Regions from separate parts of the Duganella paludis genome, predicted to be linked through region 2. Evidence: predicted binding sites of a transcription regulator. Region 2 holds the regulator's gene; the other holds the start of a gene.
The links. The regulator NrdR, encoded in region 2, represses ribonucleotide reductase genes. The targets are predictions, from matches to a motif close to CACNANATNTNGTG.
Positions count from the first base shown of each region.

Region 1: the regulator NrdR is predicted to act here: its motif matches at 11,985-11,998, upstream of ACXZ1M_RS09440 (ribonucleoside-diphosphate reductase subunit alpha).

Region 1 is NZ_CM136922.1:2,084,334-2,098,934, forward strand. Features, by position in the region: gene accC (acetyl-CoA carboxylase biotin carboxylase subunit) at 1-76, shown strand, start outside; gene prmA (50S ribosomal protein L11 methyltransferase) at 81-1,013, shown strand; gene ACXZ1M_RS09405 (DUF3426 domain-containing protein) at 1,023-2,606, shown strand; gene ACXZ1M_RS09410 (carbohydrate kinase family protein) at 2,616-3,554, shown strand; gene ACXZ1M_RS09415 (YggT family protein) at 3,619-4,149, opposite strand; gene ACXZ1M_RS09420 (transcriptional regulator) at 4,233-5,276, opposite strand; gene ACXZ1M_RS09425 (PDDEXK nuclease domain-containing protein) at 6,407-7,432, opposite strand; gene ACXZ1M_RS09430 (hypothetical protein) at 7,572-7,700, shown strand; gene ACXZ1M_RS09435 (ribonucleotide-diphosphate reductase subunit beta) at 7,758-8,870, opposite strand; gene ACXZ1M_RS09440 (ribonucleoside-diphosphate reductase subunit alpha) at 8,944-11,868, opposite strand; gene ampD (1,6-anhydro-N-acetylmuramyl-L-alanine amidase AmpD) at 12,090-12,686, opposite strand; gene ACXZ1M_RS09450 (sigma-54-dependent transcriptional regulator) at 12,683-14,110, opposite strand; gene ACXZ1M_RS09455 (sensor histidine kinase) at 14,110-14,601, opposite strand, start outside.
Region 2 is NZ_CM136922.1:5,086,830-5,101,430, forward strand. Features, by position in the region: gene hsdR (EcoAI/FtnUII family type I restriction enzme subunit R) at 1-490, opposite strand, end outside; tRNA gene ACXZ1M_RS22415 (tRNA-Lys) at 670-745, opposite strand; tRNA gene ACXZ1M_RS22420 (tRNA-Lys) at 775-850, opposite strand; gene ybgF (tol-pal system protein YbgF) at 908-1,663, opposite strand; gene pal (peptidoglycan-associated lipoprotein Pal) at 1,774-2,304, opposite strand; gene tolB (Tol-Pal system beta propeller repeat protein TolB) at 2,332-3,597, opposite strand; gene tolA (cell envelope integrity protein TolA) at 3,599-4,519, opposite strand; gene ACXZ1M_RS22445 (ExbD/TolR family protein) at 4,529-4,966, opposite strand; gene tolQ (protein TolQ) at 4,972-5,664, opposite strand; gene ybgC (tol-pal system-associated acyl-CoA thioesterase) at 5,671-6,084, opposite strand; gene ACXZ1M_RS22460 (SDR family NAD(P)-dependent oxidoreductase) at 6,317-7,063, opposite strand; ZMP/ZTP riboswitch at 7,204-7,340, shown strand; gene glyA (serine hydroxymethyltransferase) at 7,437-8,684, shown strand; gene nrdR (transcriptional regulator NrdR) at 8,784-9,257, shown strand; gene pilV (type IV pilus modification protein PilV) at 9,351-9,887, shown strand; gene ACXZ1M_RS22480 (PilW family protein) at 9,884-10,750, shown strand; gene ACXZ1M_RS22485 (pilus assembly PilX family protein) at 10,754-11,254, shown strand; gene ACXZ1M_RS22490 (pilus assembly protein) at 11,251-13,302, shown strand; gene ACXZ1M_RS22495 (type IV pilin protein) at 13,299-13,745, shown strand; gene ACXZ1M_RS22500 (GspH/FimT family protein) at 13,742-14,428, shown strand; gene ribD (bifunctional diaminohydroxyphosphoribosylaminopyrimidine deaminase/5-amino-6-(5-phosphoribosylamino)uracil reductase RibD) at 14,473-14,601, shown strand, end outside.

The DNA.
Region 1 (14,601 bases), 3.0 Mb from region 2:
CAACATTCACTATCTGGAACAGAAGCTGGCAGACATGCCTGACTTGCACAAACTGAGCCTGAGCAACAAAGGTTAAAAAAATGAGCTGGACTGAAATCGTCATCGAAATCGCGCGTGACCACGCCGAAGCCCTCTCCGAGGCGCTGATGGATGTGGGCGCCCTGTCGGTGTCCGTGGAAGACGCGGATGAAGGCACGGACGCGGAAAAACCGCTGTTCGGCGAGCCGGGCATGGAGCCCACCGAAGCGGCCTGGGATCATAGCCGCGTGGTGGCCCTGACCGACGAGGATGACGACCAGGCCGTGATCGTTGCGGCCGCAGCCGGCCAGATCGGCCTGACCACCCTGCCGAAGTTCACCACCCGCAAGGTGGAGGAACAGGACTGGGTGCGCCTGACCCAATCGCAGTTCGCGCCTATTCCGATCGGCAAGAACATCTGGGTGGTGCCGTCGTGGCACGAAGCGCCGAATCCGGACGCGCTGATCCTGGAGCTGGACCCTGGCCTGGCTTTCGGCACCGGCAGCCATCCGACCACCCGTTTGTGCATGGAGTGGCTGGAAGCTAATCCGGCACCGGGCAAGACTGTGCTCGACTATGGCTGCGGTTCCGGCATCCTGGCCATGGTGGCCAAGAAGGTTGGCGCCGGTGAAGTGGTCGGCGTGGACATCGATCCGCAAGCGATCGAATCGGCTGCCGACAACGCCCAGCGCAACCACTGCGAGATCGACTTCTTCCTGCCGGATACCTTCGCCGAGTCGAAGCATGCCACGCAGCGTTTCGACATCGTGGTGGCGAACATCCTGTCCAGCCCATTGAAGCTGATGGCGCCGATGCTGTCCGGCCGCGTGGCCGACGGCGGCGCGCTGATCCTGTCCGGCGTGCTGGCGCGCCAGGCGGAAGAAGTGGCGGCCGCTTACGCGCCGTTCATCAAGCTCGGCGTGTGGGCGGAGCAAGAAGGCTGGGTGGCGTTGCACGGCCGCCTGGGCAGCGACACCGTTCCGGCTGCGCGTTAATCCTAGTAAATGGCGCTCGCCACTAAATGCCCCCACTGCAACACGGTATTTCGGGTCGCTCATGACCAGTTGAAATTACGTGGGGGCATAGTGCGCTGTGGCTCCTGCAATGAAGTCTTTGACGGCAACGCCGCGCTCCTGGAGCCGGCCGCCGCCCTCGCCCCGACCATTCCCTTCGACCAGAAAATGGCCGCGCTCGATACCCGCGCGGCTGAAGTGCTGAGCATGGACGATGCCGAGCCGGTGCTGGAGCTCGACGATGTGCTGGACGAACCGCTGGACGAGGCAGTGAGCGAATCGGTGCCTGAACCGGTGATCGAAGCGTCGCCAGAAGCGCTGGACGCCGCGCCGGCCGAGCCGTTCGCCGAATCGTCGGCCGCACAGCTGGAGGAACCGCTTGCCGCACTGCCGGACGAACCTCCGGCCGGGGCCGCGCCGCCGCCAGAGTTACCTCTGCCTCCCGCTCCCGCGCCGGCCGACAACAGCACCCTGTTCGACCTCGATCTCGACATCGAATCCGAGCCCGACCTGGAAGCCAGCAGCGAGCCGGACGTGCGCGCCGCGCCGCTGGAAGACATCCTGAACGCCGACGCCATGAGCGACGACGATCTGGAAGCCGCGCTCGAAGCCGAACTCTCCGCCATGGAACTGACCCTGGCCGACGTCCCGCACGACACCGACGGCCTGCCGGCCTCGGAAGACGCCTACGCCGACATGTCGGGCGGCCGCATCGAGCCGACCTGGGGCGAGCCGCCGTTGGACGACGAACCGCAAGCCGGCGCCGGTCCCCGTCTCGGCACCGCCTTCGCGGCCGCCGCCGACGCGGTCTTCTCCGCCGAACAAGACGACGCACAGTTGGAGCCCGAAGCGGAGCCCGAGCCCGCACCGGCGCCCGCCCGCCCGCTGCGCGACGACGAACTCGATGAAGTCGACGAAGAAGCCCTGGTGCAGCTATCGACCGGCGGCCTGTCGCAAGTCCAGGCCGAGCGCGCCCACGCCTACCTGCACGCCGAATCGGCCGACGACGCCATCGCCGCCACCGAAGAAGCCTACGAAGAACACGCCGCGCCCGAAGAACCGGGCTTCGTCAAACGCGACCGCCTGCGCCGTAAGTACGGCAAAGCCACCACCATCGCCATGAGCCTCGGCTCGGTGCTGCTGGTGGGCGCGCTGCTGGCCCAAGCAGTGACCACCTTCCGCAACTCGCTGGCCGCCGCCGTTCCGGCGCTGAAGCCGACGCTCACCGCCGCGTGTAAAACGCTGGGCTGCAAAATCGAACTGCCGACGCAGATCGACGACCTCACTATCGAACAGGGCGAACTGCAAACCCTGAGCGACACCACCTTCTCGTTCACCACCCTGCTGCGCAACCAGAGCGGCAGCGCGCAGGCCTGGCCGTCGATCGAACTGATGCTCGACGACGCCAACGACAAACGCATCCTGCGCCGCGTCTTCACGCCGCGCGACTACCTGAACGCCGACGTCGCGCTCGACAAAGGTTTTACCCCGCACAGCGAACAAGCCGTTAAACTCTACTTCGAGCTTCACGACCTGAAAGCATCCGGCTATCACATCGCAGTCTTCTACCCATAAAGAACTATCATGACCCAGACCACTCTGATTTGCGGCTCGATCGCCATCGACACCATCCTGCAATTCCCGAACCGTTTCGACAGCATCCTGCTGCCGGACCAGCTGCACAAGGTGAACGTCTCGTTCCTGGCGCCGACCATGCGCACGGAATTCGGCGGCTGCGCGCCGAACATCGCCTACAACCTGCAGATGCTGGGCGGCGCACCGCGCATCGTCGGCGTCATGGGCCAGGACAACCAGGCCTACATGGAGCGCTTCCGCAAACTGGGTCTGGCCACCGACAACATCCTGATCAAGTCGGAAGCCTACAATGCCCAGTGCTTCGTCACGGCCGACCAGGACAACAACCAGATCAACGCCTTCCACCCTGGCGCCATGTCGTACGCGCACGAGAACGAAGTGGCCAAGGCTGGTCCTGCGCGCCTGGCGATCATCTCGCCGGACGGCCACCTGGGCATGAAGAAGCACGCCGCCGACCTGGCCGACCTGCAGATCCCGTTCATCTTCGATCCGGGCCAGCAGCTGCCGATGTTCAATGGTGAAGAGCTGATCGAATTCATCGACAAAGCCACCTACGTCACCACCAACGACTACGAAATCGAATTGCTGATCGAGCGCACCGGCCTGACGCTGGCGGAAATCGCCGGCCGCGTGGAAGCGCTGGTGGTCACGCGTGGCGAGCAGGGTTCGGAGATTCACACCAAGGGACAGCGCATCGACATCCCGGCGGTGAAAGTGGAAGCGGCGCTGGACCCGACCGGTTGCGGCGACGCCTACCGCGCCGGCCTGCTGTTCGGCATCACCAATGGCTGGAGCTGGGAGACCACGGGTCGCCTGGCCAGCCTGCTGGGCGCGATCAAGATCGCCCACAAAGGCGCGCAGAACCACCGCTTCACGGCCGCCGAAATCGCCGACCAGTTCGAAGCCGCCTTCGGCTACCGCTTCTAAGCAAAAAAAAAGCCCTGTGCGCTGAGGTGCTCAAGATCGCCTCACGACCACAGGGCTTTGTTCATTAGCGACCGGTAAAGGCCATGCCCAGCAGGAGCTGGGCAATCTGCAGCAGGATCAACGCCACCAGCAGCGACAGATCCAGATTCCCCACCAGCGGCACCACGCGGCGGATCGGCCGCAGGATAGGCTCGTTCAGCGCGCGCACGAACGGCGCCAGCGGCGCGTGCGGATTCACCCAGCTGAAGATAGCTTCGATCACCAGCAAGGCCATGAAGCCATATAAGATCCATTCCAGGAAGCGCTGGAACGCCATCAGCAGCACGGCCGGCCACGGCCAGCCGGCGAAGAACAGGATCGAGGTGGCCGCCAGCACAATCAGGAAGGCGCCGATCAGGCTCGCCCAATCATACCCGCCCACGCCCGGCACAATGCGGCGCAAGGGGCGCACCAGCCAGTCCGACAGTTGGAACGTGAACTGCGCCACCGACGATGGCGGCCGCACGCGGATCGCCTGCATCCAGAAACGCAGCAGCAAGGCGCTGCCCAACAAGACGGCGATAGCGTCGACAATCAACTTAAGAATACTCAGCACGAATCCCCCTCCAATAAAAAAGCCGCTGTGTGATTGTCTCACACAGCGGCCATTGCCTCAGCAGGCTTCTAAGCGTTTAAGACTTAGGAAGGGCGGGTGCTGGTTGGGAACGGCCATGCGGCAGCCGGAGCCAGTACGGTTTTAGCTGCTGGCGCGGCGGCTGGAGCTGCTGGAGCTGCGGCTGCTGGTTTAGCGGCTTCCTTCTTTGGAGCGGCTTTTTTAGGAGCTGCTTTTTTTGCTGCTGGCTTGGCGGCTGGCGCGGCGGCTACTGGAGCTGCTGCCGGAGCTGCGGCGGCCGGAGCGGCTGCTGGCTTGGCGGCGACTTTTTTGGCAGCTGGTTTAGCTGCCTTAGCCGGCTTTTTTGCTGCTGGCTTAGCCGCAACCTTTGCAGCCGGTTTGGCTGCTGCTTTTACTGCTGGTTTTTTGGCAGCGACTTTGGCGGCTGGCTTGGCGGCTGCTTTAGGAGCGGCTTTAGGGGCTGCTTTTTTAGCTGCTGGCTTGGCGGCTGCTTTCGGCGCGGCTTTCTTGGCTGCTGGCTTGGCGGCTGCTTTTTTAGCGGCTGGCTTGGCTGCTGGTTTGGCGGCTGCTTTTTTCGCTACTGGCTTGGCGGCTGCTTTAGGAGCGGCTTTTTTAGCTGCTGGCTTGGCGGCTGCTTTTTTCGCTACTGGCTTGGCGGCTGCTTTAGGAGCGGCTTTTTTGGCTGCTGGTTTGGCGGCGACTTTTTTCGCTGCTGGCTTGGCTGCTGCCTTGGCGACGACTTTTTTCGCTGCTGGTTTAGCGGCTGCTTTTTTCACTGCTGGCTTGGCAGCTGCTTTTTTCACGGCTGGTTTAGCTGCTGGCTTGGCCACTGCTTTTTTCACAGCTGGTTTGGCTGCTGGCTTGGCGGCTGCTTTTTTCACAGCTGGTTTAGCGGCTGGCTTGGCAGCTGCTTTTTTCACTGCAGGCTTGGCTGCTGGTTTAGCGGCAGCTTTTTTCACTGCTGGTTTGGCGGCTGCTTTAGCGGCTACTGGTTTTTTTGCTGGTGCGGCAGCTTTTTTGGCTGCTGGTTTTTTTGCGGCGGTTGCCATGTTTAGTTCTCCTTCATCGGGGATGGGAAAAATTCGTTTACAAGATTTAAACCCGTCCAACCCGGGATTGGGCCAGGCGAATTATTCATCGGCGCAAACTGAAGCGGTTTGCGCTAATGAATTCGGCACTAGCTGAACTGCTGCATCTCCTCACGAGTGCAGCGCTTCAGCCATCGATCCACCCGCCCTCCAAAGCTGGAGCGGCGTGCGGATACAAATCTTGTCGCGACGTTTTGCGGTGGTCCGGGCGTGTCCTCAGCTCCTGTAACCTGCGTCGCAGCCACGTCGCGCGTTTCGTTTTCAAACAAAAAACCGCCCGGCCTGAATCGAATCAAGCAAGACGGTTGAATAAAAACGACGACGTGGTCTTGTGCATATGGTGTGAATCAGTTCCCGTATCGATCATCACTGCGCGGTGCGAACTGCAATTCGTAATTCAATTTCGCACTTTTTAAAACACGCATTTTCAAGTTCGTAAAGTACACGAAAACCTTGTCGGTGCGCAACCGGCACGTTAGATATTCGCGCGCTTTTTTTCGTCTTACGCTCGCTATCTAACGTACGCATCGCGATTCGGCGTGTCCGCCTACGTCGCCGCGCGCTCATCACGCGCGCTCAATCGGGTTCGGGAAGTGCCGCGCGCATCGCGCCGGAAAAATCGCACTTCAAAGTAAGCCTTATGCCGCCTGGGTTTCTTCGACGCCGACCAAACCGGTCTGGAAATCGCATCGCCCGCTTCCGAATCCGAGAGCGCTTGCGCATCGTTCGCGCGTCGCAGCCACTCGCTGTTTTTAATTCGTCGCGATTATGAGACAGAGTAAGACGAATAGCAAGCGGAATACAGCGGTGCGCTCCATCGCGTTCGCGCTTGGTCGAACATGATCGCGCGTGATCGCGCGCGCGACGGCGATGAAGCGGCGCCGGCGGCGCGATGTAAATCGGCGTTAAGGCCTGCGGTTACAGGCGGCGTTTGAAATGCGGCGAGCGCGCCGACATGCTCGTCGCGTTCGCGTTGAGGATGACTGCGGAGTCATGGCGAACGCCGAGCATGGCGGCGAGATCGCGCGGCGCATCGCCGTCGATGCATGCGCGCTTGATGGCTACAGACGTCAGCGCTGCGATTGTTTTCGCTATGGGATTCGGGAGATTGCATCATGCTGCGCTATCAGCGGCAGTCATTAGCCGAGCAGTCAGCGCGTCAGCCGACGACGCGCCAACCGTTCACGCGCTTCCGCTAGCGCGGTGCGCAGCTGACGTTCCAGCTCCGCCTTGGGCGGAAGTTCGGTCCAGTATTCGGCGACGGTGATACCGTCGCGATGCATCTGCAGCAGCTCGACCTGCTCGCGGCTCGACTCCGCGCACAAGATCAAACCGATGGGTGCCTCCTCGCCGGGTTCGCGTTCATGACGGTCCAGCCATTTGAGGTAGAGCTCCATCTGCCCTTTGTGCGCGGCCTTGAAGCGTCCGAGCTTGAGCTCTATCGCCACCAGCCGGCGCAGGCGCCGATGGAAGAACAGCAGGTCGAGGTAGAAGTCCTCGCCATCGATAATCATCCGCTTCTTCCGCTCGACGAAAGCGAAGCCCCTGCCCAGCTCCAGAATAAACGCCTTCAGCTGAAGCAGGATCGCGCTTTCCAGATCCGACTCGTCGTACCCTTGGCGCAAGCCGAGGAAGTCCAGGAAGTAGGGATCCTTGAAGATCGCCTCGGGTTCCGCCTCCGGCGATGCCGGCTCTTCCGGACTGGCGATCCGACTGCGCTCGTAGCTTTTGCGATCAATCTGCCGACGCAGCTCCCGCACGCTCCAGCCATCGGTCACACTCTGCTGAGCGTAATAAGCGCGGGCCGCCGGATTCTTTACCGTAATGAGGAGGACAAAGTGGCTCCAACTCAATTGGCGCGACAGTGTCGCGCCAATTTCTTGGTAGGAAAAGGTCTGCGAAAATTGCACCATGCGCCGCAAATTACGGAACTCGAATCCTCTACCAAACTCCGCCGACAACTTCACACCTAAATACTGCATCAATTGCGCGCCATACTGCGCGCGCTCGCCGCCCAGCACTTCGACCGACAAGCGCCGTCCGATCGACCAATACAACTGGCTAAGCTCGGCATTGACCGCCTTGACCGCGCGCTGGCGGCTGGATGAAATCAGCGTGCGCAATTCCCCATGCAGGACATCGACGTCCTGCGCAATCATTAGATCCGTATTGTTCATGACCGTTCTCCCTGTTGAGAAACAGAGTTCACTCTTCTTTTCACGCTATGTATTGAGGTAGATTAAAGAGACGAGCGGCTGCAAATTTAACGAGTAAGCTCGTAGCCATCAAGCATCTATGCCCGCACTAGGAGGCAATATGTTTGACTTTATGATGGCGACACAGGCGGGGAGCGTGAAGCAATTGGCGCAGGGGGTGCCTGTGCGGACGGCGACCATCCAGGCCATCGTCCGCACGGTCGGCGTCAACCGGAACCGGCTGGCATGAAAAAAGCCATGTGGCCGGTCGGGCGCACATGGCTTTCTGGGGAGGGGCTGGGGAGGATTAGTCCCAGTTCAGCGCGCCGCCGGTCTGGTATTCGATGACGCGGGTCTCGAAGAAGTTGCGTTCCTTCTTCAAGTCGATCATTTCGCTCATCCATGGGAATGGATTCTCTTCCTGGTCGAACATCGCTTCCAGGCCGATCTGGGTGGCACGGCGGTTGGCGATGAAGCGCAGGTAGCCTTTGAACATGGCTGCGTTCAGGCCCAGCACGCCGCGCGGCATGGTGTCTTCGGCGTAGGCGTACTCCAGTTCCACCGCTTTCAGGAACAGCTGCTTGATCTCTTCCTTGAAGGCCGGGGTCCACAGCAGCGGATTTTCCATCTTGATGGTGTTGATCAGGTCGATGCCGAAGTTGCAGTGCATCGATTCGTCGCGCAGGATGTACTGGTACTGCTCGGCGGCGCCCATCATCTTGTTCTGGCGGCCCAGCGCCAGAATCTGGGTGAAGCCGACGTAGAAGAACAGGCCTTCCATCAGGCAGGCGAACACGATCAGCGACTTGAGCAGTTTCTGGTCGTTTTCGATGGTGCCGGTGGTGAAGGCCGGGTCGGTCAGGGTGTCGATGAACGGGATCAGGAACTCGTCCTTGTCGCGGATCGACTTCACTTCGTTGTAGGCGTTGAAGATCTCCTGCTCGTCCAGGCCCAGCGATTCAACGATGTACTGGTAGGCGTGGGTGTGGATCGCTTCCTCGAACGCCTGGCGCAGCAGGTACTGGCGGCATTCCGGCGCCGTGATGTGGCGGTAGGTGCCCAGCACGATGTTGTTGGCGGCCAGCGAGTCGGCGGTGACGAAGAAGCCGAGGTTGCGCTTGACCAGGCGACGCTCGTCGTCGGTCAGGCCGTTCGGGTTCTTCCACAGCTCGATGTCGCGCTGCATGTTCACTTCCTGCGGCATCCAGTGGTTGGCGCAGCCGGCCAGGTATTTGTCCCAGGCCCATTTGTACTTGAACGGCACCAGCTGGTTGACGTCGGTTTTACCGTTGATGATGCGTTTGTCGTCGGCGTTCACGCGCAGGGCGACTTGTTCGGCGCTGCCCTCGGAGGTGGCCAGCGCGGCTTGATTGACTGCTTGATTGGCCGGTGCGGCCTCTTCGTCCCAGGACAGCGACATAGTTAGTTCCTTCTATATATATGTGGTTCCGCGCCGCCGCTGCTCAGGCAGGGGCGGCGCAGACTCTATTTTATTACTGGCAGGCTTCGCATTCCTCGAAACCGTCGTCACCCGGACGCAGGTAGCAGGCGGCGCCTTCCTCGTCGGCGGCCGCTGCGGCCACCGGTACTGGGGCTGGCGCCGCAGCCATGGCGCTGGCCGACATGCCGCCGTCCACCGCCACCGCGTTCAGCGCGCCGGTCTTGGAGGTCGACTTCTCGGTGTGGGTGGCCGAGGTGGTGCGCAGGTAGTAGGTGGTTTTCAGGCCACGCAGCCATGCCAGCTTGTAGGTTTCGTCCAGTTTCTTGCCCGAGGCGCCGGCCATGTAGATGTTCAGCGACTGCGCCTGGTCGATCCACTTCTGGCGACGCGAGGCGGCTTCCACCAGCCAGCTTGGCGACACTTCAAACGCGGTTGCATAAATGTCACGCAGGTCGTTTGGAATGCGGTCGATCTTGGCCAGCGAACCGTCGAAGTATTTCAGGTCGGAGATCATGACCTCGTCCCACAGGTCGCGCGCCTTCAGGTCGCGCACCAGGTAGGCGTTGATCTCGGTGAACTCGCCCGACAGGTTGGACTTCACGTACAGGTTCTGGAAGGTCGGTTCGATGCAAGCCGACACGCCGATGATGTTCGAAATGGTCGCGGTCGGAGCGATCGCCACGCAGTTCGAGTTACGCATGCCGAACTTGGCGATGCGCTCGCGCACCGGGGTCCAGTCCATGGCCGCCGACAGGTCCTGCTCCAGGTAACCGCCGCGCTCTTCGGCCAGCAGCTTGATCGAGTCCTGTGGCAGGATGCCGCGATCCCACAGCGAACCTTTGTACGAAGCGTAGTGGCCGCGTTCTTCGGCCAGCTCGGTCGACGCCAGGTAGGCGTAGTAGCAGACCGCTTCCATCGAGGTGTCGGCGAACTGCACCGATTCCATCGACGAGAATGGCACGCGCATCATGTGCAGGCAGTCCTGGAAGCCCATCACGCCCAGGCCGACCGGACGATGACGCATGTTGGCGTTGCGTGCTTTATCGACGGCGTAGTAGTTGATATCGATGACGTTGTCGAGCATGCGCATCGCGGTGCGGATGGTCTTCTGCAGCTTGACGTGATCGAGCTTGCCCTCTTTCATGTGGGCCGGCAGGTTGACCGAGCCCAGGTTGCAGACGGCGATTTCGTCCGGACCGGTGTTCAGCGTGATCTCGGTGCACAGGTTCGAGCTGTGGACCATGCCCACGTGCTGCTGCGGCGAACGGATGTTGCATGGGTCTTTGAACGTGATCCATGGGTGGCCGGTTTCGAACAGCATCGACAGCATCTTGCGCCACAGGTCCAGCGCCTGGATTTTCTTGAACACGCGGATTTCGCCGGCGGCGGCTTTGGCTTCGTAGCCCAGATAGGCTTTTTCGAAGGCTTTGCCGACCAGGTCGTGCAGGTCAGGCGTGTCCGATGGCGAGAACAGGGTCCACTCGCCCTTTTCCATCACGCGCTTCATGAACATGTCCGGAATCCAGTTGGCGGTGTTCATGTCGTGGGTGCGGCGGCGGTCGTCGCCGGTGTTCTTGCGCAGGTCCAGGAACTCTTCGATGTCCATGTGCCAGGTTTCCAGGTAGGCGCAGACCGCGCCCTTGCGCTTGCCGCCCTGGTTGACCGCGACGGCGGTGTCGTTGACCACTTTCAGGAACGGCACCACGCCTTGCGACTTGCCGTTGGTGCCCTTGATGTGGGCGCCCAGGGCGCGCACCGGAGTCCAGTCGTTACCCAGGCCGCCGGCGAATTTCGCCAGCAAGGCGTTTTCCTTGATGGCGTCGTAGATGCCTTCCAGGTCGTCCGACACGGTGGTCAAATAGCACGACGACAGCTGCGAACGCAGGGTGCCCGAGTTGAACAGGGTCGGAGTCGACGACATGAAGTCGAAGCTCGACAGCAGGTTGTAGAACTCGATGGCGCGCGCTTCGCGGTCGCTTTCGTTCAGGGCCAGGCCCATGGCGACGCGCATGTAGAACGCCTGCGGCATTTCGATGCGGGTGTCGCGGATGTGCAGGAAGTAGCGATCGTACAGGGTTTGCAGGCCGATGTAGCCGAACTGCAGGTCGCGGTCGGCGACGATGGCTTTCGACAGGCGGGCCAGGTCGAATTCGCCTAGTTTGACGTCCAGCAGTTCAGCGGCGATACCTTTGGCGATGTACTGCGGGAAGTAGGTCACGTATTCGGCCGCAGCGGCGCCCTGCGCCACTTCCTTGCCGAAGACTTCCTTGCGAATCGTGTGCAGCAGGATGCGAGCGGTCACTTGCGAGTAGGCCGGATCCTTTTCCATCAGCGCGCGGGCAGCCAGGATGGCGGATTTGTGCAGCTCTTCGACCGGCACGCCGTCGTACAGGTTTTTCAGGGTCTCGGCGACGATGGCGTCGGCGTCGACGTGTTTTTCCAGGCCGATGCAAGCGGCGTTGATCAGGCTCGTGACGCGGTTCAGTTCCAGCGGCTTGCGCTCGCCGTTTTCCAGCACGTGGATCTGCGGCGCGGCGATGGTGGAGGTGCCGGCGGCTTCCTTGGCGGCGCGGCGCTCTTCCATTTGCTTGGCGCGGTACAGCACATAGGCGCGGGCCACGTCATGTTCGCCCGAACGCATCAGGGCCAGTTCCACCTGGTCTTGCACGTCTTCGATATGGAAGGTGCCGCCCGATGGCTGACGACGCACCAGGGCGCCGACGACGTTGTTGGTCAGTTCTTCCACCAGCTCGCGGATGCGAGCCGACGCTGCACCTTGGCCGCCGTTCACGGCCAGGAAGGCCTTGGTCATGGCGACTGCAATTTTCGACGGTTCAAACGCGACAACCGCGCCGTTACGGCGGATGATGCGGTAGTCACCGAGGTCGCTCGCTGCCGTTGCAGGGCTGCTGGCGGTGCTCGCAGCGACTGCTGGTACCAGCGCTGGATTGATGGTGATGTCCTGAGTAGATTGCATTTAAGCTCCCCGATAACAGCGTGCAGTCATGGCTGCGCGGCTATGTTTGTGTAAAAAACGGTGTTGAACCGACCTTCAATACTTGCTTGTTACTTAATATTCAGTATCACGAGAACTACTATATCTAGTGATTGGCTAGAACCTATCCACTGATTGTAGTGGTCACACCGTAGCACGGCAAGTGAGAAATTTTGATGATCCAAGCAATTTTGCTCTTGACATTAAGGAAGCCCAATAGGGAAGCCAAGTTCAGCGCTAGCACCTACTAACATTGCCTGTTTCTTAAGCAGTTTTTGATAATATTCCCAATCGAACAATGGTCCCGGGTCGGTTTTCCGGCCCGGCGCGATGTGCTCGTGTCCCCTCACTTCGGTCAGCGGATAGTGCTGCTGTAGCGCGGTTGTCAACTGCGCCAGCGCCGCATATTGCGCCGCTTCGAAGGCCACGAAGTCGCTGCCTTCCAGCTCCACGCCGATAGCAAAATCATTACATTTATCGCGGCCGCAGAAACTGGACGCGCCGGCATGCCAGGCGCGATCGTTAGCGGATACGTATTGAATGATCCTGCCGTCGCGGCGGATAAAAAAGTGGCTGGAGACTTTCAGGCCACGCAGGTCTTCGAACGAGGGGTCAGCATTATAGTCGATCCGGCCGGTGAACAGGTCGGACACGTGCGGACCGCCAAAGCAGCCGGCCGGCAACGAGATGTTGTGGACCACCAGCAGGGTGATGTCGGCCGGTGCGGAACCAGGACGGGCGTCGAAATACGGGCTGTCGTAGCGCAGCGCCTGCGGCAGCCAGCCGTCGAAATCGTTCACGCCTCCGGCTCCTGGATGTTCAGTTTCTGCATCTGGTAGCGCAGCTGGCGGAAGCTGATGCCCAGCAGTTGCGCGGCCTGGGTGCGGTTGAACTGCGTCTGCGCCAGCGCGCGCAGAATGATGTCGCGCTCGATCTGGTTCAGGTAATCGGGCAGGCTGGCCGGCAGGCTGTCGGGAGATTGCGGCGGTTGCGGCGCGGCGGCCAAGGACGGCGCGGCGGCGGCGACGGCCGGCACAGGCTCGCCCATGCGCGCGCCCTTCAGCGCCAGGTCGCCCACTTCGATCACGCCGTCGTCGGCAAACGCCAGCGCGCGTTCGAGGATATTTTCCAGCTCGCGCACATTGCCGGGGAAGGAGTAGCCGCGCAGCGCCTCCAGCACGCCCGCTCCCAGCACCACCTTGTGCTCGAAGGTGCCGAGGCGATCGAGGATGGCGCCGGTCAGCACGCCCAGGTCGTCCAGCCGTTCGCGCAGCGGCGGCAGACTGAGTTCGATCACGTTCAAACGATAGAACAAATCCTGGCGGAAGCTGCCCTGCTCCACGCACTGCGCCAGGTTCTTATGGGTCGCACTAATAATACGCACGTCGACCGGCTCCTCGGCGGTGGCGCCGATCTGGCGCACGCGCCGCTCCTGGATGGCGCGCAGCAGCTTGACCTGCATCGCCAGCGGCAAGTCGGCCACTTCGTCCAGCATCAAGGTGCCGCCGTTGGCCGCCTGGAAGAAGCCTTCGCGTTCGTCGACTGCGCCGGTGAAAGCGCCCTTGCGGTAGCCGAAGAACTCCGCCTCCATCAGCGCTTCCGGAATCGCGCCGCAGTTGACGGCGATGAAGGGCTTGCCGGCGCGCGAACTTTGGGCGTGGATTTCGCGCGCCGCCAGTTCCTTGCCGCTGCCCGATTCACCGTTGATGGCGATCGGCGCCATCGAGCGCGCCAGCCGGGCGATCTGCGCGCGCAGCGCCTGGATCACGGCGGAGTCGCCCTTCAGGCGGCTCGCCGGTTGCGCGGCGCTCGGCGCCTGGCCGGCCGCCGGTCCGGCGTTCAGGCGCAGCGCCGATTGCACCATCACGCGCAACTGGTCCAGCGCCACCGGCTTGGAGATGTAATCGAAAGCGCCGGCCTTGAGCGCGACCACGGCGTTGTCGGCGCTGCCGAAGGCGGTGACCACCGCCACCGGCGTGTTCTTATATGCAGCGGTGATTTCGCGCACCAGTTCCAGGCCAAGACCGTCGGGCAGGCGCATGTCGGTCAGCACGAGTTGGTACTCGCGTTCGGGGGTGGCCAGCAGCGCGCGCGCCTCGCCCAAGGTGGCGGCGCTGTCGACGTCCAGGCCCATTTTGAGCAGGGTCAGTTCCAGCAATTCGCGCAGGTCGGCCTCGTCGTCGACGACGAGCACACGCGGAGCGCGCGGGGAACGAACATTCATCAAGCGGCCTTTCCTTGCTTCTGCCCTGGCGAGGCAAAGGTGATTACGAAGCGCCCGCTCAACGCCGGGCTGCCGTCGGCGCTGTCCTTGTTGTCAAAACGGTATTCATAGTCGAGACGCGCCTCGTTATTCAAACACAATTCACGCGCCAGATACAGTCCCAGTCCCGTGCCCTTGCTGGAGGTGGTGTAAAACGGCTCGAACAAGTGGGCGCGCACCTCGGGAGTGATGCCGGGGCCGTCGTCCTGCACGTGCAGTTCCAGGCGCTCCAGCCGCTGCGCCGTGTCGCTCACCACGTCCAGGCGGATCGAGGACGGACCGCCGCTGGCGTAGCGCACCGCGTTGTTGAGCAAGTTGAGGATCACTTCGCGCAGGTGCAGCGCATCGAAGCGCACCTGCGTGCCCGGCGCCACAGTCAGGCCGAGGATGTCCGGCGCCAGGCTGTGGATCTCGATGAATTCCGCGCGCAGCTCGGCCAGGAAGACATCCAG
Region 2 (14,601 bases):
TGCCGTCGTCGTAGTAGGGCATCTCGACCGTTCGGCGCGCTTCTGTTGTGTCCAGGCCCTTCCACTGGCAATAGCGTTGCCAAAGTTCAGTTGGCGACGGGAAGGCGTCCAGCGCCAGTTCTCGTTCGACTTTGTCGGCCAAGCCGGTCCTGTCGTGCATCAGGAAGGCATCGCCATTTGAGCTGAACACAAACGGTACGCCCAGTGTTTCAGCGTAGTTCAGCGCTTGCTGCATGCCTGCGCCGACGCTGTGCCCATTTTCTTTGGCCTCAATAACGGCGATTGGGATATTGGATTTGTAATACAGAATATAGTCAGCGCGTTTTTGCTCGCCGCGTGCATGGAGCTTGCCACGGACGATGACTCGACCCTTGGTGAAACTTACTTCTTCGCGAATCTGCGAATGTAGATCCCAGCCTGCTGTAGTGATAGCAGGTGTGATGTACTTGGTGCAGATGTCGCGTTCGGAAAGACTTTTTTTGTCGGTCATCGGGATATGGGGCCTTGAACGCGCTGGCTATGATGTTTGAGTATATGCAAGATCATAGCTCAAAAGCAACGTTTAGTCGTGGGATTCCTCCCACCACTTCATCCGAGGCAAGCGACCAGAGAGCGACCAGAAACAAAAAAGCCCACGAACCGAAATTCGTGGGCTTTTTTGAGTATTCTTGGTAGGCCGTGCGGGATTCGAACCTGCGACCAACGGATTAAAAGTCCGCTGCTCTACCAGCTGAGCTAACGACCCATAGGTATGAAACCTAGGTTCTTTCGGAATGGTAGGCCGTGCGGGATTCGAACCTGCGACCAACGGATTAAAAGTCCGCTGCTCTACCAGCTGAGCTAACGACCCCCGAAAGAAGCGAGATTATAGGGGAGGTCAGCTCAACTGTCAAATACCCACCGGTAATTATTTCCCGGCCAGGCGTTCCTTGGCCGTCACCGCCGCCGACGAATCCGGGTATTGCTTGATCAAGTCCTGCAGTGTCTTCTTGGCAGCCTTGTCTTTCAGCTCAGTCTGGCAGCTGGCGATGTTCAGCATGGCGTCCGGCGCCTTCGGGCTGTCGCCGTAGTTCTTCAGCACCACCTGCTGGGCCGCGATGGCGGCTTTGCAGTCGCGCTGGGCGTAGTAGGCATTGCCCAGCCAGTATTGCGCGTTGGAGGCGTAGCTGGAGCCTGGGTAGCGCTGCACGAACTCGCCCAGCGCGCTGCCGGCGGCTTTGTAGTCGCCGGCCTTGAACAGCTGCATGGCCGCTTCGTAGTTGCGCTGCTCGTTCGGGTCGACTTGCGCGGTCTTGCCGTCGATGGTCACTTCGCGCGGTTCGAGCTTGCGGATGCGGGCGTCGAGGTCGGTGTAGAAATCTTTTTGGCGTTTCTGGGTGTTGGAGATGTCGTTGGCCAGCACTTCGATCTGGCCGCGCAGCTTGGCGATCTCCTGCAGCAGGTTTTCGTTCTGGCTCACCAGGTCGAGCGTGCTGTTCTTGTCGGACTTGGTGTCGATGCGGGCTTGCAGTTCGGTGCGCATGGCTTCGACCTTGGCGCGCAGGTCGAGCAGGGCGCGGCGGGCTTCGTCGTCGTCGAACAGGCCGGCATGGGCTTGCAGCGGCAGCCAGACGGTCGCGGCCAGCAGGGCGGCGCTCAGGCCGGATTTGGAGAATTTCATCATGTCGGGCGCTTTCACACAAATCTATAAAAAGAAACGGGGCAGGGCGCGGAGAATCTCCGCGCGCCGCCCCGTATTATGCCTGTGACCCGGCAAAAAGGTAGTGCTTTTGATTACTTGTAGACGATGTCTGCACGACGGTTTTGCGCCCATGCTTCTTCGTTCGAGCCGGTGGCCTTAGGCTTTTCTTTGCCCAGCGATACCGCTTCGATTTGCGATTCCGGCACGCCCAGGGTGCTCATGGCTTTGCGCACGGCTTCGGCGCGCTTCTGGCCCAGGGCCAGGTTGTACTCGGCGCCGCCGCGTTCATCGGTGTTACCTTGAACCAGGATCGAACGGGCTTTGTTTTTCACCAGGTAGGCCGAGTGGTTTTCCACTACTGGCTTGCCATCGGCGCGCACGACATAGCTGTCGAAGTCGAAGTACACGCTGCGGTTGGCCAGCACGCCTTTTGGATCGTCCAGCGGATCCAGCGATTTGGTTTCCACTGGCGCGACGGTGCGGGTGTCAGCTTGTGGGGTCACAGCTTTTTCAACTGGACGTTCCACAACTGGTGCCGGCTCCGACACTTTGACTGGGGTCGAGCAAGCCGACAGGATGGCGGCGGTGGTGATGGCGAAAGCCAGGCTGCTGAGTTTACGCATAGTGATTCTCCTTGTAATGATTCGAAATTACTGCATGAACGGACCCCAGGTGGGCTCCTTGATGTTGCCCGCCTGAGTGGTCAGGCGTTGTTTTACACGTCCGTCGACCGAAACCACGGCCAGCGACTTGCGGCTGCCGGATTGCGTGGCGTACATGATGTATTTGCCGTTGGGGGCAAAGCTCGGGGACTCGTCGCTGGTGGTGTCCGACAGGCGCTGCTCCTGGCCGCTGGCCAGGTCCAGCACGTACAGCTGGAAGTTGCCGTCGCGGCGCGAGATGTAGGCCAGCGTTTTGCCGTCCGACGAGATGCGCGGGCTGATGTTGTAGCTGCCGCCGAAGGTCACGCGCTTGGCGTCGCCGCCGTCCGGGTTCATGCGGTAGATCTGCGGGCCGCCGCTGCGGTCGCTGGTGAAGTAGATGCTTTCGCCATCAGCCGACCATTGCGGTTCGGTGTCGATGCCGGTGCTGTTGGTGGCGCGGCGCAGGTTGCTGCCGTCGGCGTTGACGGTGTAGATCTGCGTGTTGCCGCTCTTGGACAGCGCCACGGCCAGCTTGTTGCCGCTCGGCGCCCAGGCCGGCGCCGAGTTGCTGCCTTTTTCATTGGCCACCACGGCGCGCGCGCGGGTGATCAGGTTTTGCACGTAGACCACCGGTTTTTTCTGTTCGAACGAGACGTAGGCGACCTTGGTGCCGTCCGGCGACCACGATGGCGAGATGATCGGCTCGTTCGAGCGCAGCGCCAGTTGTTCGTTTTCGCCGTCGGCGTCGGCCACCATCAGCTGGTAGCTGCGGCCTTCCTGCTTGACGTAGGCGATGCGGGTCGAGAAGGCGCCACGGATGCCGGTCAGCTTGAAGTAGACGTCGTCGGCGATCAGGTGGGCCGACAGGCGGGTGAACTGGGCGGTAACGGCCTTGTCCAGGTTCGAGACCTTGGCTTGCTTGACGGTGTCGAGCAGCTTGTAGCGCACGTCGTAGCGGCCGTCGGCCAGCGCGTCGACGGTGCCGACCACCAGCGCATCGGCGCCCTTGGCTTTCCAGCCGCTGTAGTCGATGTTGTTGACGTCGTTGACCACGCCGGCGTCGATGATCTTGAACACGCCGCTGCGCTCCAGGTCGGCCTTGATGATTTCCGAGATTTTCTGCGGCGCCACGCCTTCATTGGCGAAGCCGGCCACGGCCACCGGGATCTGGTTGCTGCCGACGCCGGAAATTTCAATCCGCATCTGGGCCTGGGCCGTGCCCATGGTGGCGGCGATGATCAGGCCGGTGTAGAGCATAGTGAGTTTTTTCATATCAGTGCATGTCCTTCAGCTTGAAATCCAGGTTAAGTTCGCGTTCTACCGTACCATCTTTTTTCTTGGGCAGTGGTGACGATTTGGCAATCGCGTTTTCAATCGCATTGTCGTAGGCGGTCGAGCCGCTGCCTTTTACCTTGCGCACGCCGATGATTTCACCGGTCGGCAGCTGGGTAATGACGTAGGTCGCGCTCAGGCTGTCGTCCTCGGAACCGTAGACCAGATTGCTCTTGATCTTGGTCCGGATCGCCGCCGCATAGCCGCCGTCGACACGACCGCCGGTCGATTGCGCTGCGCTGCCGGTGGTGCCTTTGGCGGCGGCACCGGTGATGCGGCTCATTTCGGCGGCGAAGGCTTTTTCCTTGGCGGCTTTCTCGGCTTTTTCCTTGGCCAGTTTTTCGGCGGCGGCTTTTTTCTTCTCTTTCTCGGCCAGGGCTTTGTCCTTGGCTTCGTCTTCGGCTTTTTCTTTTTCCTCTTTGGCCTTCTGGTCGGCCTTTTTCTTGGCTTCCAGCTTGGCCAGCTTCTCGTCCGCTTCTTTCTTCAGGCGTGCCTGTTCCAGCTTTTCAGCTTTCTCTTCTTCCAGCTTTTTCTTCTTGATGCGCTGGAGGGCGATTTCCGGATCTTCCTTCGGCTCCGGTGGCGCTTCAACCTTCGGCGCCGGTGGTGGTGGCTTGATCACTTCCGGCTCGGGCTGCGGCTCCGGGGCCGGCTCGGGCGTCGGCGCCGGCGGCGCGGCGTCCTGCACCTTCATGTCCCAGATTTCGGCCTGCACTTCGGTCGGTTCATTGTTCTGCCAGCTGACGCCGACCCACAGGAACAGCAACAGCACGGCGTGCATCACCACGGCCAGCAGGCCGGAGCGGAAACCATCGTGTTGTCGCGGAACCCTGTACGGACCGCCTGCGGTTGCGTGTTTCATTGTCTGCATTTACTTGGTGGACAGGCCTACGCGGGAGATGCCCAGCTTTTTCGCTTCCGAGATCAGTTGAATCACGTCGTCGTACTTGCTTTCCTTGTCGCCGGCGATCAGCACCGGATAGTCCGGGTGTTCGGCGTGGATGGTGCGCAGCTTGCGCGCCAGGGCGTCGCGGTTGGGCGCGGTTTCCGGTGCGTCTTCGCCTTTGCCCTTGATGCCGATCGACAGCGCGCCGTTCGGCTTGAGCACGATCTGCACGTAGTCGCTCGGCGGCTTGGTCGATTTCTCCGCGCGCGGCAGATCGACCACGCTCGGGTCGTTGGCCGATGGCATCACCATGAAGATAATCAGCAGCACAAGCATCACGTCGATGTAGGGCACGACGTTGATTTCGGACTTGAGCTTGCGGCCACGGCCGCCGCGCATGCTGCTGGAGAAGGAAGAGGCCATAGTGATTAACGCGATTGACGCTGCAGAATGTTGGAGAACTCTTCGACAAAGCTCTCAAAACGGATCGCCAGGCGGTCCACGTCGTACGAGAAACGGTTGTAGGCGACGAACGCCGGAATCGCGGCGAACAGGCCGATGGCGGTGGCGATCAGCGCTTCGGCGATGCCGGGCGCGACGGCGGCCAGGGTGGCTTGCTGCACGTTGGCCAGGCCACGGAAGGCGTTCATGATGCCCCACACGGTGCCCAGCAGGCCGATGTACGGCGACACCGAGCCGACCGAGGCCAGGAAGGCCAGGTGCGATTCTAGCGCATCCATCTCGCGCTGGAAGGCGGCGCGCATGGCGCGGCGCGCGCTGTCGAGCACGGCGCCGGCGTCCATGTCTTCGCGGCTAGCGGTGTAGGAGGCTTTGCTCTTGATGAACTCACCCATGCCGGCTTCGAAGATGCGGGCCAGCGGGCCGCTGTTGGCGCGGTCCTTGCCGGCGTTCTGGTGCAGGGCGTGCAGGTTGCCGCCGGCCCAGAAGGTCTTCTCGAAGTCCACCGTCAGGCGGCGCGCGGTGCGGATCGCGAACAGTTTGCTGAAGATGTAGGTCCAGCTGGTGAGGGAGATGACGAACAGCAGCGCCATGATCAATTGCACGATCAGGTGCGCATTGGTGATAAGGGCCAGGAAAGAAAGGTCTTGAGTGACGTTCATTGTTTATCAGTCTGTTTTGGTGTTGTGACGCATTTTGTCGGCGACGACCGCCGGGACGGCGCGCGGACGCAGAGCGGAATCGACGCAGCCTACCTTCACCCGCGCCGTGTTCAGCAATAGTTCGCCGCGCCACGCTTCCTGATGGAAAACGATGGAGGCGCGGCCGATCTTCTCGATACTAACCGTTAATTTTAGTTCATCATCGAGCTTTGCGGGCGCATGATACTCTGCGCTGACGCTTTTGACGACGAACATGGCGTCGTGCTCGGCCAGCAGGGCGTGCTGGTCTACGTGAAGGGCGCGCAGCCACTCGGTGCGGGCGCGCTCGAAGAACTTCAGATAGTTTGCGTAATAGACGATACCGCCGGCGTCGGTGTCTTCGTAGTAGACCCGGACGTTCCAGATGAAATCTGCAGGCATGTTGTTTTGACTACTAGTGTAATTGAGCAAGATTCTACGCGATATTGTTGTTTTGGTTGAACTTTATCAACTGGCGCGCAAAGGTGCCTGACGAGAGTAAAGCGTTTTCCTGCTTGTTTGCCAAGGATTGTAACAATGGCTTACGAATTGTGGACTATGCCGTCATTCCTGCGCAGGCAGGAATCCATGGAACGAGGGCTCAGCATGGATTCCCGCGTGCGCGGGAATGACGCTACAGGTTGCGCTTGATGTTCAGCGGACCGTAGCCTTGGCAGGTCGGCATCATCTCGATGCGGTTGATGTTGACGTGCGCGGGCAGGGTGGCGACCCAGTAGGCCGTCTCGGCGATGTCTTCGGCCGTCAGCGGCTGGGTGCCTTCGTAGACCTTGGCCGCCGCCGCATCGTCCTTCAAACGCACGTTCGAAAACTCGGTGCCGCCGCACAGACCCGGCGCCAGGTTGGTCGCGCGCACGCCGGTGCCTACCAGGTCCGCACGCAGATTCAGCGTGAACTGCTCCACAAACGCCTTGGTCGCACCATACACATTGCCGCCTGGATACGGCGTATCACCCGCCACCGAACCCAGATTGATCACCGTGCCGCGACCACGCTCCACCATCCCCGGCAGAATCGCCCGCGTCATCGCCACCAGGCCGCTGATGTTGGTGGCGATCATGGTATCCCAGTCCTCCAGCGACGAAGTGTGGGCCGGGGTCACGCCCAGCGCCAGGCCGGCGTTATTCACCAGCACATCGATTTCGCGCCATGCCGCCGGCAAACCATCCAGCGCCGCTTTGATCGACTCCCGGTCGGTCACATCCAGCACCACCGGCAGGGCGGCGTCGCCCAGTTCGGCCGCCAGGGCCTGCAAACGGTCCTCACGGCGGCCGCTGATCAGCACTTTGTGGCCATTTTGCGCGAAGATGCGGGCCATCGCGGCGCCGAAGCCGGCGGTTGCGCCGGTAATGAAGACGATCATGATCTGTCCTTGTGTGAGGTGATATTGCGTAGGGAGGGTGGCAAAATTGTATCCGTAAATTCCCTTAGATGCAGAATTGTCAATAAAGCAACGCGTTTTCTTGCTCAAATCTGGCGCATCAAATACAATCTGGCTTCCATTACGTCTCACGTAACTGGCGAAAAGCTGGAAAAATGCGCAAAAACGCTCCGTAACGGTGCGTTTTGCTCAGCCGGCGAAAGGTGGGTCTCCACCGGGAAACGTGAGATTTCAATAGCCGTTCGCCTGGGCAGCCCTCGATGGAAAGCACGAAGAGGCTGCCGGTCCGCTATGGCTTCTCTCTTTCGATCCAACTGCCAGTAACACAAGCTACTCATCCAATTGGAGTTTTTTCATGTTCGCAAAAGATCACACCCTCGCCAGCGTTGACCCGGAATTGTTCGGCGCGATTCAAAACGAAAACACCCGCCAGCACGATCACATTGAACTGATCGCGTCGGAGAACTACACCTCGCCAGCCGTCATGGAAGCGCAAGGTTCGCAACTGACCAACAAATACGCCGAAGGCTATCCAGGCAAGCGCTACTACGGTGGCTGCGAGTACGTGGACGTCGTCGAGCAACTGGCCATCGACCGCGTTAAAAAACTGTTCGGCGCGGAAGCAGCCAACGTGCAGCCTAACTCGGGCTCGCAGGCCAACCAGGGCGTGTTCTTCGCCGTGCTGAAACCAGGCGACACCATCATGGGCATGTCGCTGGCCGAAGGCGGCCACCTGACCCACGGCATGCCGCTAAATATGTCCGGCAAATGGTTCAACGTCGTTTCCTACGGCCTGACCGCTGCGGAAGACATCGACTACGACGCCATGGAAGCGCTGGCCAAGGAACACAAGCCTAAGCTGATCATCGCCGGCGCTTCGGCGTTCTCGAAAAAGATCGACTTCGAGCGCTTTGCCGCCGTTGCCAAAGCTGTTGGCGCGTACTTCATGGTCGACATGGCGCACTACGCCGGTCTGATCGCTGCTGGTCTGTATCCTAACCCGGTGCCACACGCCGACTTCGTCACCTCGACCACGCACAAATCGCTGCGCGGCCCACGCGGCGGCATCATCCTGATGAAGGCCGAACACGAGAAGGCCATCAACTCGGCCATCTTCCCTGGCATCCAGGGCGGCCCGCTGATGCATGTGATCGCCGGTAAAGCCGTGGCTTTCCAGGAAGCGCTGCAGCCTGCGTTCAAAGAGTACCAGCAGCAAGTGGTGAAGAACGCAGACGTGCTGGCCAAGACCCTGATCAAGCGCGGCTTGCGCATTGTGTCGGGCGGTACCGAGTCGCACGTGATGCTGGTGGACCTGCGTCCTAAGAACCTGACCGGTAAGGAAGCGGAAGCGATCCTGGGTTCGGCTCACATCACCACCAACAAGAACGGTATTCCTAACGATCCGCAGAAGCCATTCGTGACTTCGGGCGTGCGTCTGGGCTCGCCGGCGATGACCACCCGTGGTTTCAAGGAAGCGGAAGCGGAACAAGTCGGTAACCTGATCGCCGACGTGCTGGATAACCCGCACGACGCGGCCACCATCGAGCGCGTCAAAGCGGCGGTGAAGGTTCTGGCTGACAAGTTCCCTGTCTACGCCAAGTAATACCAACGCACGTCGTTCCCGCGAACCCGGGAACCCATACGAGCATGCGTTCTATGGGTTCCCGCCTGCGCGGGAACGACGGCACTAAAGTAAGCGCTTATGAAATGTCCGTTTTGCCAGCATGAAGATACCCAGGTCCTCGATACGCGCGTATCGGAGGAGGGGGACGCCATTCGCCGGCGCAGGCGCTGCGGTAAATGTGATAAACGATTTACCACGTATGAACGCATCGAACTGGTGATGCCATATGTGGTCAAGAAGAACGGCAGCCGCACCGAGTACGCCTCGGCCAAGCTGCGCGGCAGTCTGGAGCTGGCCCTGCGCAAGCGTCCCGTGGCCGCTCCTGCGGTGGACGCCGCCATTGCCTCGATCGAGGAAAAGCTGCTGACCAGCGGTCAGCGCGAAGTGGAAACCGGCTACATCGGCGAGCTGGTGATGCAGGAACTGAAGCGCCTCGACAACGTGGCCTACATCCGCTTTGCCTCCGTCTACAAAAACTTCGAAGATCTGGCCGAGTTCCAGAACGCGATTGCCGAAGTTGGCCAAGAGCGTAAAGTCCCGCGTAAAAGCTAGCATACTGCTGGCGCACTATTGATACACCTCATACACTCTGCTGTAGCCGCTGCTAACTTCTAACGCAGTCTCCCCGACTTGCGGAGGTGTGCCATGCGCGCACGCGGCTATACCTTGCCGGAAATCCTGATTGCGGTGGTGGTGCTCGCCCTGGGCATCATCGGCGGCGTCGCGTTGCAAATGGCGGCGCTGCGGGCGCGGCATCAGGCGGTGCTGCTGTCGCAGGCGACGCACATGGCCGCAGCCCTGGCCGAACGCGTGCGCGCCAACCCGGCGCAGACCGATCTCTATCTCACCCTCAACTACGACGCCTACGCCGAGCCGGTGCCAGGCGCGCCGGCTGCCTTGTGCCATGGCGATGCCTGCGCGGCGGCGCAGTTGGCGCTGGCCGATATGTACGAGGCCAAGCTGATGGTACGCCAGTCCATGCCGGCTGGCCGCGTGGCGGTCTGCCGCGATGCTGGTGTGTGGAGCGGCGGCAAGCTACGCTGGGCGTGCGAGGGTGGGGCGGCTTCGCCGCTGGTGGTGAAGGTCGGCTGGCGCGGCAAGAATCCCGATGGCACCCCGCTCAAGGATGCCGCCGGCGAATATGCGCCCGGCGTGGCTTTGGCTGTGGGAGTGGCGCCGTGAGCCGCGCGCGCTGCAACGGCTGGGGACTGGCCGAATTCCTGATCGCCATTGCGCTGGGATTGGTGGTGAGCTTGCTGGCGAGCGGCTTGCTGATCGCGTCCGGCGGCGGTTCGCGCAATCACAGCGAATCGCAGTGGCTTGGCGATGGCGGCCGCTATGCCTTGCGCGTAATGGCGCAGGCGATACGGCAGGGTGCCTACATCAATTGGGATAGCGATGTGGCGCCGCCCGAGCTGGCGACGGCTTCGGTGGACGGGCTGGATGCGGCCAGCATCAGTCGCGGCAGCGATGGCATCAGCGCGCCGTTGCCGGCGGTGGCCAACGGCAGCGATGTGCTGGCCTTGCGCTTTTCCGGTTCCGGCGACGGGGCGAATGGTGATGGTTCGAGTGTGAACTGCGGGGGCTTCGGCGTGGCTGGCGGTGTGCAGGGCTGGAGCATTTTTTACGTCGCGCTCGATGCGGGTGGCGTACCGGAGTTGCGCTGCAAGTACCGCAGCGCGGGCGGTTGGGGCGCCGATGCGATTGTGCGCGGTGTGGATTCGTTTCAGGTGCTGTATGGCGTCGATAGCGATGTGCCGATGGATGGCGTGCCGAATACGTATCTGAATGCGACGGCGGTGAAGGCGATCGATGGCTGGAAGCGCGTGTGCTCCATCAAGCTGGCCTTGCTGCTGCATGGGGAACACAACACGCGGGCCGATACGGTGGACGGGCGTTACGACTTGTTCGGGCCGGCGTATTCCGAGGCGCATGGGGATGATGTTGGTGTGCGCGTGGTGGAGGGGCAGCTGCCGGCGTCGCAGCGGCTGCGGGCGCGGCGGGTATTTGGGATGACGGTGGCGTTGCGGAATCGGGATGGCTGAATCATGGACAGGCAACGGGGAATCGCGTTGGTGGTCAGCCTGGTGTTGCTGATCATGGTGATGCTGTTGGGGATGTCGGCGGCGCAGTTGAGTCTGCAGGGCGAGAAGGCTGCGCGCAGCGAGCGCGATCGGGATGTGGCGTTTCTGATGGCGGAGGATGCCGTGAAGAATGCGGAGCGGGAGATCGAGGGCGGCGGCGGTCCGTTTGCGGAGGATTGTGCTGCCGGCAGATACGAGCGGACGGCGCGTGGGGAAACACCGGTTTGGCAGCGAGTGGATTTGTCGGGCGGTGCCTGTGCGGTGACGAGCGGTGCGGACTTTGCGCCATTCAGGAAGCCGCGTTACATCGTTGAGCGGATGGTGTGTCATCAGGCTGGTGACGATGCGTCTGCGGGCGCGCCGCCGAATTATTGTTACCGCGTGACTGCAATCGGATTTGCCTCCGCGCCGGAGATGGAGGTGGTGCTGCAAAGCGTGTACAGCAAACCGGAGGAGGCGCCATGAACGGAATGAGATGGCGGTGCGTATGGATATTCGCCACCGCGGCTATGCAGGCCCAAGCCGAGCCGGCCCTGATTGAGCTGGACAGTTTGCCCATCACCGCCGCCTGTCGCCCCGGCGTGCCGGCTGCGCCCACGCCACAACCGCCGCCCGCGCCGCCCGCGCCCTCGCCGTCGCCGCAGGGACTCGCAGGCACAGCCGAGGGCGCGCCGTTGTTGCGATCTGCGCCGCTTGCCGGCGCGCCGTCTTCAACGAGCTCGGGCGACCTGTATCAGGCCACGATGGACATTGCTGACTGGGGCGGACATTTTTCCCGCTATATATTGCCCGCTGGTGCGGCAGGCGCAGGCGGTACATCTTCTCTCGCCTGGGATGCCGGCGCAACCCTGAGCGGCACCGCCGGTCGCCCGCCGGAGCCGCTGCCGGCACAACGCCAGATCTACACCGCCATCGTGCAGTCCGGCGGCGCGCTGACGACCATCCCGTTCACCTGGAGCGCCTTATCCACCGCACAGCAAGCGCTGCTCAACCTTGACGACCTCGCCGGCGAACAACGCCTCGCCTATCTGCGCGGCGACCGCTCGCTGGAAGGCATCCAGTTCCGTCGCCGCAGCAGCGTGCTGGGCGATGCCGTCCACAGCACGCCTGTCTACGTCGGCACTACCGACCACCGCGCCGCCGTCTACCTCGGCGCCAACGACGGCATGCTGCACGCCTTCGACGCCACCACCGGCATCGAACTCTTCGCCTACGTGCCGGACGCGCTGGTCGCCCAACTGCACCACCTGACCAATCCAGCCTACACCCACCGCGCCTACGTCGACGGGCCGGCCAGCGCGGCGGAAGTTCCTTTCGGCGGCACCAAGAAAACCATACTGCTCTCTGCCATGGGCGGCGGCGCGAAAGGCGTCTTCGCACTGGACGTCACCGATCCTCGAAACTTCGCCGGCGCACTGTGGGAATTCACCGACCGCGACGATCTCATGATGGGCAACGTCACCACGCTCCCGCAAATCGCCAGGCTCCGCGTGCGGAAAGACGTTTATCGATACTTTGCCATCATCGCCAGCGGCGTCAACAACGGAGGTGATGGCAAGGGCGCCTTATTCCTGCTGGCACTCGACAAGCCTCACAACGAAAACTGGCAGCGCAACAGCAACTACTACCGCATCATCACGCCCGTCTCGGACCCCGCGCTGACCAATGCGCTAAGCGCGCCAGTCCTGGTGAATGACAGCGACGGCGCGCTACGCTATGCCTACGCCGGCGATCTGCAAGGCGCGCTCTGGCGCTTCGACTTTAGCGGCAGTGCGCCGTGGGATAAAGCCATCGGCAAGCCCTTGTATATGGCGCGCGATGCCAATGGAAGGCGCCAGACGATCATGCAGCAGCCGTTGCTCGCTTATACCAACTCGGGCGGCTACATGGTGTTGTTCGGCACCGGGAAATTAATCGAGAAGGCCGACCGCAGCGCCGCCACCGCAAGCACGCAGTCCTACTACGCCATCATCGACAGCCTGCGAACGCCAATCGAGTCCATCACCAGCCGCCGCCAACTGACGCAACGCTTTCTCGATAGTCGCGATGGTCCCTTGGACCCGGGCAGCAAAGGCTGGTACGTGGACTTTGTGCAGCCTGCCGAACGCAGTGTGCAGCCCGGCTTGCTGGCCGATGGCGCGGTACTGTTCAACACCGTCCAACCAGGCGCTGACTTGTGCAGTCCCACGCACAGCCGCAGCTACGTGCTGAATGTCACCACTGGACTGGCGAAGGATGGAAATATCATCACCGCCACGCCGAACCAGGAGGTGATCGTGAGCTTGCCGGTGCCGGGCTATGTGCCGGCGCCATCGCTGCTGCCGCAATCCGTCACGCGTGGCGAGCGCGATGCGGCGGGCCACGTGAAGCAGGAAAAAACGTATTCGGTGGTGCAGGTGACCGGTGCGGGGCAGGTGGCCGTTGTCGGCAGCATGCGCGCCACGCGACGCGTCGGCCGCCTCAGTTGGCGTGAGATCATCAACTGGCGCGAACTGCACGAGGCCACAAAATGAAACGCTCCGGCTTCAGCCTCATGGAACTCCTGGTGGCGTTGGTGATTGTTGCCGTGTTGGCTGCCTACGCAACGCCTGCTTACCAGCAGCACATCATCCGCACGCGGCGCGGTGAAGCGCATTCCGCGCTGCTGAAGCTGATGATGCAGCAGGAGCGATTTCACTCGCAGCACAACACCTACGTCGAATTTTCCGCTGGCGGCGGGGATGAGGAGGCGCGTCAGTTTCAATGGTGGAGCGGCGCCAGCGCGCCGACCAGCGCCTACGAAATCGAAGGCAAGGCCTGCGATGGCGAGTTGATCTCGCAATGCGTGCAAGTGATCGCGCGTCCTGGCACGGCATTAGTGGACAGCCGGTTCCGCGACGACGACTGCCGCATGCTCACGCTCACCAGCACCGGCCTGCGCCTGGCGAGCGGCCCCGCAGTGGGATGCTGGCCATGAACCCGTCCATCGATATGGCCTCCGCCACTGCTCCCTCCGCCATCACCTCCGCCGTGGCCCCGGCCGCCGCCGCGCGGGGCGCGCGATCATGCGCCCGCAGCGCCTATCGCCTCGGCCGCGCCCGCTGCCCGAGCTGCGGCTACGTCGCCGGGCTAACGCTAATTGAGCTGCTCGTCGTCCTGGTGCTGGCCGTCATCCTGCTAGGCGTGGCCGCGCCGGCGTTTCAGCAAACGCTGCAGCGCCTGCGCGTGCAAGCCGCTGGCAACGACCTGCAAGCCGCCATCAACCTGACCCGCTCCCAGGCCATGGCGCGCGGACGCAAAGTCCTGATGGCGCCCCTGGAACCGGCCGGCGCCAACTGGCAAAGCGGTTGGGCCGTCTTTGTCGACACCAACAGCAACCGCCGCCCGGACCCCGGCGAACCGCTCATCTACCGTCACGACAAGCTGCGCGACGACGTGATCATCACCTCCCGCTTCACCTCCGGCGGCGCACCTACCTACATCGCCTACAACGCCGCCGGCCGCACCTGCCGCGCCGACAACAGCCTGACCGCGCGCTGGGGAACGCTCTCCCTCACGCAAGGCGAACACGCCCGCAACGTCATCATCAACATGTTGGGCCGCGTGCGCGTCTGCGATCCCAAGGTGGAACCCTCTAACTGCAGCAGCGCGACGGACTGAACAAGCATTTATAATGACGCGAAGATTAATCTCGCAGGAACACCGTGAACATCAGCAACGATCTCCAAGGCATGACGCTGGCGATGGAATGGGCCGCCAAGGGCTTGTACACCACCTCGCCCAACCCGCACATCGGCTGCGTGATCGTGCGCGACGGCGTAGTGATCGGCGCC